Regions from separate parts of the Rothia sp. HMSC069C01 genome, predicted to be linked through region 2. Evidence: predicted binding sites of a transcription regulator. Region 2 holds the regulator's gene; the other holds the start of a gene.
What was found. The regulator HrcA, encoded in region 2, represses chaperone genes, less so after heat shock. The targets are predictions, from matches to a motif close to TTNGCACTCGNNNNNNNCGAGTGCNAA.
Positions count from the first base shown of each region.

Region 1: groES (co-chaperone GroES) is a predicted target of HrcA. The motif match lies at 3,954-3,980, and genes of this name have one in related genera.

Region 1 is NZ_KV817383.1:77,864-83,180, forward strand. It holds gene guaB (IMP dehydrogenase) at 93-1,610, opposite strand; gene groL (chaperonin GroEL) at 1,879-3,468, opposite strand; gene groES (co-chaperone GroES) at 3,598-3,885, opposite strand; gene HMPREF2981_RS03365 (class I SAM-dependent methyltransferase) at 4,131-5,317, shown strand, end outside.
Region 2 is NZ_KV817408.1:479,431-484,747, reverse strand. It holds gene HMPREF2981_RS08805 (16S rRNA (uracil(1498)-N(3))-methyltransferase) at 1-98, opposite strand, end outside; gene dnaJ (molecular chaperone DnaJ) at 183-1,319, opposite strand; gene hrcA (heat-inducible transcriptional repressor HrcA) at 1,417-2,517, opposite strand; gene HMPREF2981_RS08790 (DUF3097 family protein) at 2,748-3,599, shown strand; gene HMPREF2981_RS08785 (DUF4870 domain-containing protein) at 3,826-4,233, shown strand; gene hemW (radical SAM family heme chaperone HemW) at 4,547-5,317, opposite strand, start outside.

The DNA.
Region 1 (5,317 bases), on a different contig from region 2:
GCCGCAGATTATTCAGAAATATCACAAAATGCACGACGGAATAGATTCTCTAATGTTCGAGCCATACACACCACTAAGCCGGTCAGCGGTGGTTAACGGCGGTAGTTAGGCGCCTCGACAGTCATCGTAATATCGTGCGGGTGAGATTCTTTCAGACCCGCCGGGGTGATGCGCACAAACTTACCCTTGGTCTTAAGCTCCTCAATGGTGCGTGAACCCACGTAGAACATGGTCTGGCGCAGACCGCCCTCAAGCTGATGCAGCACGGCAGAAAGCGGTCCGCGGAACGGAACCTGCCCCTCAATTCCCTCGGGAATCAGCTTCTCTTCGCTGGAAACATCTGCCTGGAAATAACGGTCTTTCGAGTATGACTTGTGGCGGCCGCGGGTCTGCATAGCGCCCAACGAGCCCATGCCGCGGTAGGCTTTGAACTGCTTACCGTTCATGAAAATCAGATCGCCGGGGGCCTCGGCGGTTCCCGCCAGAAGCGAGCCAAGCATTACGGAATCGGCACCAGCAACCAGGGCCTTGCCGATCTCACCGGAGTGCTGCATGCCGCCGTCGGCGATGAGCGGAACACCGGCGGGAATAGCTGCCTTTGCGGATTCGTTAATTGCGGTTACCTGGGGTACGCCCACACCCGCGATAATACGAGTGGTGCAAATTGATCCGGGACCCACGCCGACTTTCACGGCATCTGCGCCCGCATCAATAATGGCCTGAGCGCCTTCACGGGTTGCCGCCTGACCACCAATCACATCGACATGTGCGGCTGCGGGATCTTTCTTCAGGCGGGAAATCATATCGAGCACGCCTTGGGAATGTCCGTTGGCGGTATCGACGAAGAGCGCATCCACCCCAGCCTCGACCAGAGCCATTGCACGTTCGTAGCCGTCGCCGAAGAAGCCAATAGCAGCGCCAACACACAGGCGACCATCGTCATCCTTGGTGGCGCGCGGGTACTGTTCGGTCTTCACAAAGTCTTTGAGGGTAATCAGCCCGGCAAGTTTACCGGCCTCATCAATGAGGGGCAAACGCTCGATTTTGTTCTTCGAGAGCAGGGCGAAGGCTTCATCCTTCGTAAGGTTTGGCGAACCGGTAATGAGCGGCATCGGGGTCATGACATCGCGCACAAGAGTGCTTTCATAGTCCGAGCGCGAGAGGTAGCGAATATCGCGGTTGGTAATAATACCTTCAAGTTTGCCGTCTTCGGTGACCACCGGCAGACCCGAAACCTTGTAATAGCCGCACAGATTGTCGTATTCGTCGATAGTTGCGTCAGCACCGATGGTGACGGGATTAATGATCATGCCCGATTCGGAACGTTTCACGCGATCAACATGTGCTGCCTGATCCTCGATCGAAAGGTTGCGGTGGATCACGCCCATGCCGCCTAGGCGCGCCATCGAAATCGCCATCTGGGAATCAGTCACGGTATCCATCGCAGCGGAGATAATGGGGGTGCCCAGGGTAATACGCTTGGAGAGTCGAGTGCTGGTATCGGCATCGGAGGGAATAACATCGGTGTTGCCGGGTAGAAGCAACACGTCATCATAGGTCAGACCAGTGAAACCGAAGGGATCGTCGGTCAGGGCGGTGGGGACAGTCATGTTTAGCCTTTCAAATGCTGTACCGGATGTATAGATGTTGTGTAGCGAGTGGTGCCACCGGGTGTAAAACGTCGTATCTCTATGGTAAACGCTTACGTCTGCTTCGGGGTACACGGAGCGTTCGGATGTGTGCCTTTCCTGCAAGGCCGCAGTATCCGGTTCAAGGCTGCGCTTGCGGTTATTTCAGGCCAGTCTGCATCAAGCCCCTACAGATAGTTGTTGCCCGGTTCAACGAGATTTTCTCTCCTCGAACCGGGCAACCCATCAATTATTCGTCTTCGTCCTCTTCTTCGGGCTTGGTAACCACCAGAGTCTCGGTCGTGAGTACCAAAGCCGCGATAGATGATGCATTCTGCAGCGCAGAGCGGGTGACCTTCACGGGGTCAATTACGCCCGCTTCGAACAGATCAACATACTCACCGGTTTTGGCGTTGTAACCGTGACCAACGGGATGTTCGGCGACCTTTGCCGCCACCACATAGCCGTCGTCGCCAGCGTTTTCGGCAATCCAGCGCAGCGGCTGTACCAGGGCGCGGCGTACAATCTGCACACCTACGTTTGCGTCGTGGCTATCGAGTTCAAAACCGTCGAGCGCCTTGCTGGCGTGGATCAGTGCCGAACCGCCACCGGATACGATGCCTTCTTCAAGAGCCGCGCGGGTAGAAGACACAGCGTCTTCGATGCGGTGCTTACGTTCCTTAGCCTCAACCTCGGTTGCCGCACCCACCTTGATCACGCCCACGCCACCGGCGAGCTTCGCCAGGCGTTCCTTGAGCTTTTCGCGATCCCACTCGGAATCGACGGCCTCGATCTCTCGGCGCAACTGCTGCACACGGTCTTCAACCGCTTCCTTGCTGCCACCGCCGTCCACAATCGTGGTGGTGTTCTTGGTGACGGTCACGCGGCGCGCCGAACCGGTTTCTTCGAGAGTTGCCTGGGCCAGGTCGATACCCAGTTCGGGGGTAATCACGATGCTGCCGGTCAGAATGGCGAGATCCTGCATAATAGCCTTGCGGCGATCGCCGAACCCGGGAGCCTTAAGCGCCACAACGTCGAGAGTTCCGCGGAGCTTATTCACCACGAGGGTGGACAGTGCTTCACCATCAACGTCTTCGGCGATAATGGTCAGCGGTTTTTTCGCCTGTACGACCTTCTCCAGCAGAGGCATAATCTCGGCAACAGTGGAGATCTTACCCTGGTAGAGCAGAATGAGGCTATCTTCAAGAACCGCTTCGCCACGCTCGGCATCGGTCACGAACGAAGGCGAAAGGTAGCCCTTGTCGAACTGCATACCCTCGGTAATGTCAAGCTCAATCTCAGTGGAGGAGCCGTCCTCGATAGTAATGACGCCGTCCTGACCGACCTTCTCAAAAGCAGATGCCAAAAGCTCGCCGATCTGGTCGGACTGAGCCGAAATAGCGGCAACATGCGCAACTTCCGGGCCCTGTACCTCGCGGGCATCCTGAAGCAGACGCTCGGAGACCTTCTCAACGGCGGCCTCAATGCCACGCTTCACCTCCGCAGGTGCCGCACCGCTTGTTACGTTGCGCAGCCCCTCATTCACAAGTGCCTGCGCCAGCACGGTTGCGGTGGTCGTACCGTCACCGGCAACGTCGTTAGTCTTGGTGGCTACCTCTTTGGCGAGCTGCGCGCCCAGGTTTTCGTAGGGGTCTTCAAGCTCAACTTCGCGGGCGATCGAGACACCATCATTCGTGATAACCGGTGCACCCCACTGTTTATCGAGCACAACATTGCGCCCGCGTGGGCCGAGGGTAACCTTGACCGCATCGGCGAGTTTATCGACGCCGGCCTGCAGGGACTTACGGGCGGCATCGTTGAATTCAAGCTGTTTAGCCATGAATATTCGCTACTCCTTGAGGGTTGTGAGCGTTCGATATCGTAGAAGGCGCGCGTGCGCCAAATCCAGGTCAGGTATAGCGGATGCGCCGCGCGAGAAACCGGCGGCGCATCCTGCATATATGCGAAATTAGTCGACGATCGCCAGAACGTCACGAGCGGAGAGAATCAGGTATTCCTCGCCCTGGTACTTGACCTCGGTACCGCCATAGCGGGAGAACACGACTACGTCACCTTCGGCGATATCGACGGGAACGCGGTTGCCCTTATCGTCCACACGACCGGGGCCCACAGCTACTACGCGAGCCTCCTGCGGCTTCTCCTTTGCAGTTTCGGGAATAACCAGACCGGATGCGGTGGTCTGCTCAGCCTGCTCTAGTTTGACAACTACTCGGTCTTCGAGGGGCTTAATAGCCATAGGTATGCTCCTTTTTAGTCAGCGTTTTTAAAAATTTGTGAAGCGGTTTAGCCCTAGTGCCTGGGCGTTTAGCACTGCACCGCTTCGAGTGCTAAATTCAACTTTAGAATCCCGGCGGCACCCGGTCAAGAATGCGCGCCGTTTCGAGGGCGGCGTTTCGCGCACAGGATAATACGCGAGCGCCCCGTGAACCTGCCGCAGCATCCAAGCCTTCTGCATATGCTCATGCCACTACACTTAAGCCTATGGTTGATTTTGTGCCCCTGCCGCCGTTTGCCTTACCGCCCGAGCTGCCTTTTACCCGGCAGGCGTTAGATGCCGCGGATGCGCTTTTCCCCTATAGTCAAGAGCACTCGCTCGAACAGGTTACGCGGCTGCGGGCGCAGGGGTTTACGCCCGATGAGACCGCCAATATTCTCAGCCTTGTTAAGGCGCGCACTCGGGCGCTTTCAAAGTTCGGCGATAGGGCGCGCACTATGTTTTTGACCGAGCACGGCGCGCAGCAGGCGACTCGACCGGTTGTTGCTGCCGAGCACGCGGCCGTATTTGCCCGTGCCGGGGTTCGTTCGGTTGCCGATCTGGGATGCGGTATTGGCGCGGATTCGTTGGAGTTCGCGCGCGCATCCTTAGCGACTGTTTCTGTGGAGCTTGACCCGTTGACGGCATCTTTTGCTGCCGCAAATCTGGCGGATTTTTCGGGTTCACGGGTTGTGGTCGGTGATGTGACGAATTTTGATCCCGAGAGTTTTCGTGATGGCAACGGCAAGGTCGTGCAGGGCATTTGGCTTGATCCGGCCAGACGTGATCTGACCGGAGTCGTAAAATCCCGTACAGAACGTATTTTTGATCCCGAAGCCTATTCTCCCCCGCTTTCGTTCGTAGTGGATCTGGCCAGAACTGGCATGCCGATGGGTGTCAAACTTGGTCCGGGGATGCCGCATGAGGCTATTGCGCGCCCCGAGGATATTCGTAGCGAGGCGAACCCCCATCCGCGTGTCACGGCGCAGTGGGTTGAGCATGAGGGTTCTCTCGTGGAGTTAGTGCTTTGGTTTAATGCTTTGGCTCAGGAGGGCGTTGCACGCACGGTCACGGTGCTGCGGCAGGAGGCGACGGGACAGGCTGAAGACAAGGGTCTGCGCATTCACAAAACCACGCTGAGGAGTCCCTATTCTGCGGAACAAGTAACCCCTGTTGATGAAAAGCAAACCCGGTTCCCCTCCCCCGGTGAGTACCTCTATGAGCCTTCCGGCGCGGTAGTGCGGGCGCATCTGGTGCAGGAGTTAGCCCAAGAGCTTGGGGCGAACCTGATTGATCCGCACCTGGCGTACCTCACGGCGGCAAAAGCTGTTCAGAGTCCGCTGGCACAGTGTTATGAGGTTCTTGAGGAAATCCCGGTGCATGAAAAACAGCTCAAAAAGTGGGTGCGCGAGCG
Region 2 (5,317 bases):
TTGGCGTGATGCGCTTCCGGGCCAGTTAGAGTAAATGTACTCCCTGCCGTGCAGCTGGCTAGCTCTTTGGCGGTAATGTAGAAAATGGGGGCGCTCATAAGATCCTTGATAAAGCTGTATCCGAAGTGTTTCATCTTACCGTACTAGGATTTTCAGAACACTTCGGATACAAAGAATGTTGTCTATTTAAATTGGTCTTTGAGTCGCGAAAAAAGACCATGTTTTTGTTTGACGTGGGTGCCTTCGTGCAAGTCTTCTCCACGAAGTTCAGCGAATTTTTGGAGCAACTCACGTTGTTCGGAGTTTACATTGGTCGGTGTTGTGACCTGAATACGTACCTGTAGGTCTCCGCGTTTATCGGAGTGAAGGCGGGTAACACCTAAGCCGTTCAAAGTTACGATGTCGCCGCTTTGTGCGCCTTCAGGGATGGTGATCTCTTGAACCCCATCGAAGGTTTCTAAGGGTACGGTGGTTCCTAAAACGGCTGCGACCATAGGAATATTCACCGTTGTGGTGAGATTATCACCATCGCGAACAAAGTATTTATCGCGCTTAACGTTGAGATCAATATAAAGATCGCCATTGGGACCACCATTGAGTCCAGCTTCGCCTTTACCTCGCAGACGTATGCGGGCTCCGTCATTAACACCGGCGGGAACGGTGAAGGTCAGCGGGAGTTTTTCGCCCACACGGCCCTGTCCGTGGCATTCTGGGCAGCGGTGTTTGATGACGGTGCCATATCCCTGACAGCTGGGGCACTCTACCTGCTGCATGACGGTTCCTAGGATGGATTGAACACGGCGCTGCATGAATCCCTGGCCATGACAGGTCTCACAGGTTTCGGGGTGGGTTCCGGGAGCGGTTCCTTCACCTTCACAGGATTTACAAGTGACGGCCGTGTTAAGCTCTACAGTCTTTTCGACGCCAAAAACTGCGTCTTTAAGGGATATCGAGACGTTGATAAGTGCGTCTTGTCCCTGGCGTACGCGGGATGCGGGACCGCTTTGTCCACCGCCTCCGGTAAACATATCGAAGAGGTCTTGGAACCCGAAACTTCCTGAGCCAAAGCCGCCGAACCCTCCTGCGCCTCCAGGGAATCCTGCACGACCCTGTTCATCGCCGGTAGCGTCGTAATTACGGCGTTTCTCGTTATCTGAGAGTACTTCGTAGGCGAGGGTTACACGTTTGAATTCCTCAGCTGCCTCTTCGGATGGGTTAACGTCGGGGTGCAGTTGACGCGCCTTTTTACGGTACGCTTTTTTGATCTCTTCGGGGCTTGCATCCTTCGAGACTCCAAGAGTTGAGTAGTGATCGCTCACGTGTTTCTTCTATCCTTTTCGTACCGGAGTGCTCCGGATATGGTGTCAATATAAAATCGGTAAGTTTACGGGGTTCTGAGGAATTACTCGCACGATGTCATGATGCTCGTGTGCCTAAGACATGACCTAGATAGCGAGCTACCGCGTTCACCGCCGCAATGTTACCACGGTAATCCATGCGGACTGGACCCACCACGCCAAGTTTTGCCGTATGCTTCCCCAAGGCGCCTTCATTATCTGGTAAATGTTGTTTGTTGTATGAAACTACAACGGGTGAATCGTATTCACCAGTGACAATAGAAGCTCCTTGAAGCGCTTGCTCCGTATTCTCGTGACCGATCCTTACACTGTACCCGGCTTCTTGAACCGATGCGTGAGACAGCACGCGAAGCAGCGTAACTTGTTCTTCGAGCGCATCCAAAATGGGAGCTATGCTCGCCGAGAAGTCGTCGTGACTTCGTGCTAGGTTTGAGGTGCCAGAGATCGCGAAGCGAATATCTCGTTCAAAATAAGGTTGTGCTCGCAGATGATCCACGATAGCTTCGGTGAGTTCCGGAGAACGGCCTCGCAACGCTGGATGATGCGCTTCTGGCAGCAATGCACTTATGTTTTCGAAAGGTAAACCCTGAAGCATTTTAAGCAGGTTTTCTTTAATCGCTGCAAGAGCTGATACAGTTTCATCATGCGCTAAGGCTGTAGTCTCTGGCAGTATCACAGTGACCCGGTGGATTGTGCCAAGATCACTGATAAGCAATGCTAAGAGCGTGCGTGAATCCAGGGGTACGAACTCAAGATGCAAGAGAGTTCCAGCGTTACGTGTTGGGTACTGGATAAGCGCCACCTGATGCGTGAGATGCGCAAGTGTTCGGGTGGCGGCTTCAATCATATCTTCTACGCTGTGTGCGCTTTCAAGAATTTGCCGTAACGCCGACACTTGGGTTGCAGAGAGAGCACGCGGCGCGGCTAGAGCATCGACGAAGAACCTGTATCCCTGTTCTGTAGGAATACGCCCAGCGCTGGCGTGCGGTGCGCTCAAAAGTCCCTGTTCTTCTAAAGCTGCCATATCATTGCGTATCGTGGCACTGGATACTTGAAGATGGTGGCGCTGTGCCAGCGTCTTTGAACCTATGGGTTCGCCTGTGCGCACGTAGTCTTCAACGATTGCCTGCAATATGCGCATGCGGCGTTCGTGTGACATGGTACTCCTTGCGACCCTATCGGTGGTTAATAATCTGGCAAAGCATAATCTGGCACTCTTGTTGAGAGAGTGCTAAAAACTACTTTTATCATAGCCGGGTAGCCCCTAGCGGTACTAGTCTTTCGCCAGAAGCGAGTTATCAATACTTTAGAATTGGATGGGTTCTGCCAAAAGCTAACCTGCGGAAACCAGGCAATATCCGTGGTGCCGTTGTACGAAGGATGCAAGATATGAGTGAACGATACGCTTGGGGTGCACAAGATCTATCACGTGCCTCAATAAATAACAGGCCTGCTCCTCCTCGTCGGGTCGAGCTAAAACGCGGGATGGTCCTTGAGGATCTTAACGGGTGGGTTGGCGAAGTAGTGCGTGCCGAACGTATCGGTGGAGAAATATTTTTCGGGCTTGAAGACGCTCACGGACGGGTCAAAAATTTTCCTTTAGGAATCGGGTACTTTCTTGAGGGCGAACCGGTTGAGATTGTTGCCCCAACACCACGAAAGACCTCAGGGCGCAAAATTTCTCGTTCTGGTTCGGTAGCAGTTGAAAACGCTCCAGCGCGGGTGGCGTGCGCATCCAGAATCTGGGTTGAGGGGCTTCATGATGCGGAACTCGTCGAGAAAGTGTGGGGCCATGATCTGCGGGTTGAAGGTATTGTGGTCGAGCCCCTTCATGGTGTTGATGATTTAGCAACTGCCGTTAAAGAGTTCTTCCCCGGCCCAGAGCGACGACTTGGAATTCTTGTGGATCATCTTCTGAAAGGCACCAAGGAAGAACGTGTTGTGGCGGAGGCTTTAGCTGTTCCCGGCGCTGCTGGAAATATTAAGATTGTGGGGCACCCTTTCATTGATATTTGGCAGGCCGTCAAGCCGCAGGTTCTCGGAATTCCGGCATGGCCGCAGGTGCCTCGAGGTGAGGACTGGAAGAAAGGAATTCTACGTCGGTTGGGACAGCCACATCAAAACCAGGAAGACGTGGCAAACGCCTGGAAACGTATTCTTTCCCGAGTTGACTCTTATTCCGATCTTGATCCTACGCTGCTAGGACCTGTTGAGTCGCTCATTGATTTTCTGACTGAATAAGGTAATGTGAGTAGCTCAGGTTGTCTATGCCGCGCCTCTGGCGAGGCGTTCGGTAAAACACGTTACAATAAATAAGGATTTTAGGTTGTACAGGTGCACCAATTGAGGCATGTGTACGGCAGAGCAAAATAGACGAGTAATAATCAGGATTTCTGTGGTTCAAGATACTCGCCCGGAGGGGCATAAACGAAACATTACACCTTTGCCTGTGTCGCAGGACCGGAGCATGGCGACTTTTGCTCACTTTAGCGGCATCATCGGGTTTTTGCCTGCCGCTGCTATCTACTATTTGTATCGTGACCGCGCCCCCTTCACTGAGCAAGAGTCACGTGAAGCCATGAACTTTACGCTTCTGCCTTCAATCATGATTCTTGTTCTTCTCATTTTGAGCTTCGTACCCGGCATGGCAAGCCTCATGATGTTCTTTACTGCTATTCTGTGGCTTTATATGGCGATCAGTTCCGTAATTGCGGGCATCTACGCCGCCCAAGGAGAACCTCATAGGTACAAGCTCAACCTGCGTATCCTTGACCTTTTCCTCAAGCCTGCTGAAGACTTCAAAGAAAAGAAGAAGCAGCACCGAGAAGAAATGGAAGGGCAACAGCAACAACAGGCAGCCGAGCGCCGCGTATAAACAGACTTATACATCGTATAAGGCACCCCGGGTCACTATTTCGATATGGAATATGTGGCCCTTTATTTTTATACGCATATTACATACCATATAAAACGCCTGTTAACGATTGAAGGCCCCTGATACACAAGGGACCTTCAACCGTATTCACTCAACTTCAGCAAAGACGACAACACGCTGTAACATATACCGTCCTGCCAATATAAACTCTACCTTAGTTTCAACCTAATGTCTAGTAATTCAATTATTTTATCCTGAAAGTTAAGGCAATTATATTTTTGGGGTAAGTATTCTCGCATATTTTACGAGACATTTATTTTATATCTGGAAGTAATTCTCGAGTAACAGCATCACCTAAAAGTCGGCCCTGCAACGTAAGTTTTACTGAAGCATCAGGGTTGGGCGCACCAGTATTTGTAAAAATGTCGGGTTCAATAAGTCCTTGTGCGAGCAACCATTGTAAAGAATCCCCCAAGTCAGCGGCAGGATGCACGGCCAGAAGCTCGCTCATAGGCAAACCTCCACGTACTCGAATCAGCAGCATAATTGCCTCAAAAGAACGAGTTCCTGAGTCTAAAACTTCTCGCGCTGCGGCCGGTGATTCCCCAGCCCGAACACGATGTGCATAAGGAATGGGATGTTTAATATTCCACCACCGGGTACCGTTTATATGTGAATGTGCTCCCGGTCCTATTCCCCACCAGTCTTGATTACGCCAATACGCCATATTATGGTCACTTCGAGTATGCTCAGACCGAGAATAATTCGAGACCTCATACCACCGATATCCGGCTTGCATGAGAAGATCTTCTGCACGCAAATACATATCTGCCATGAGGTCATCATCAGGCATTGTATATTCACCGCGCCGAATTTGTGCGGCAAGTTTAGTACCGTCTTCAACAATCAAAGAATATGCAGAAATGTGGTCTGGCTGATAAGAAATCGCCGCTTGCACACTTTGCTCCCACTGCTCCAGCGTTTCTGACGGAGATCCATAAATTAAATCTATCGATACTTGAAGACCAATATCTCGCGCCCACGCCACAACTTTAGGAACATTTTCGGGTGTATGGGTACGGTC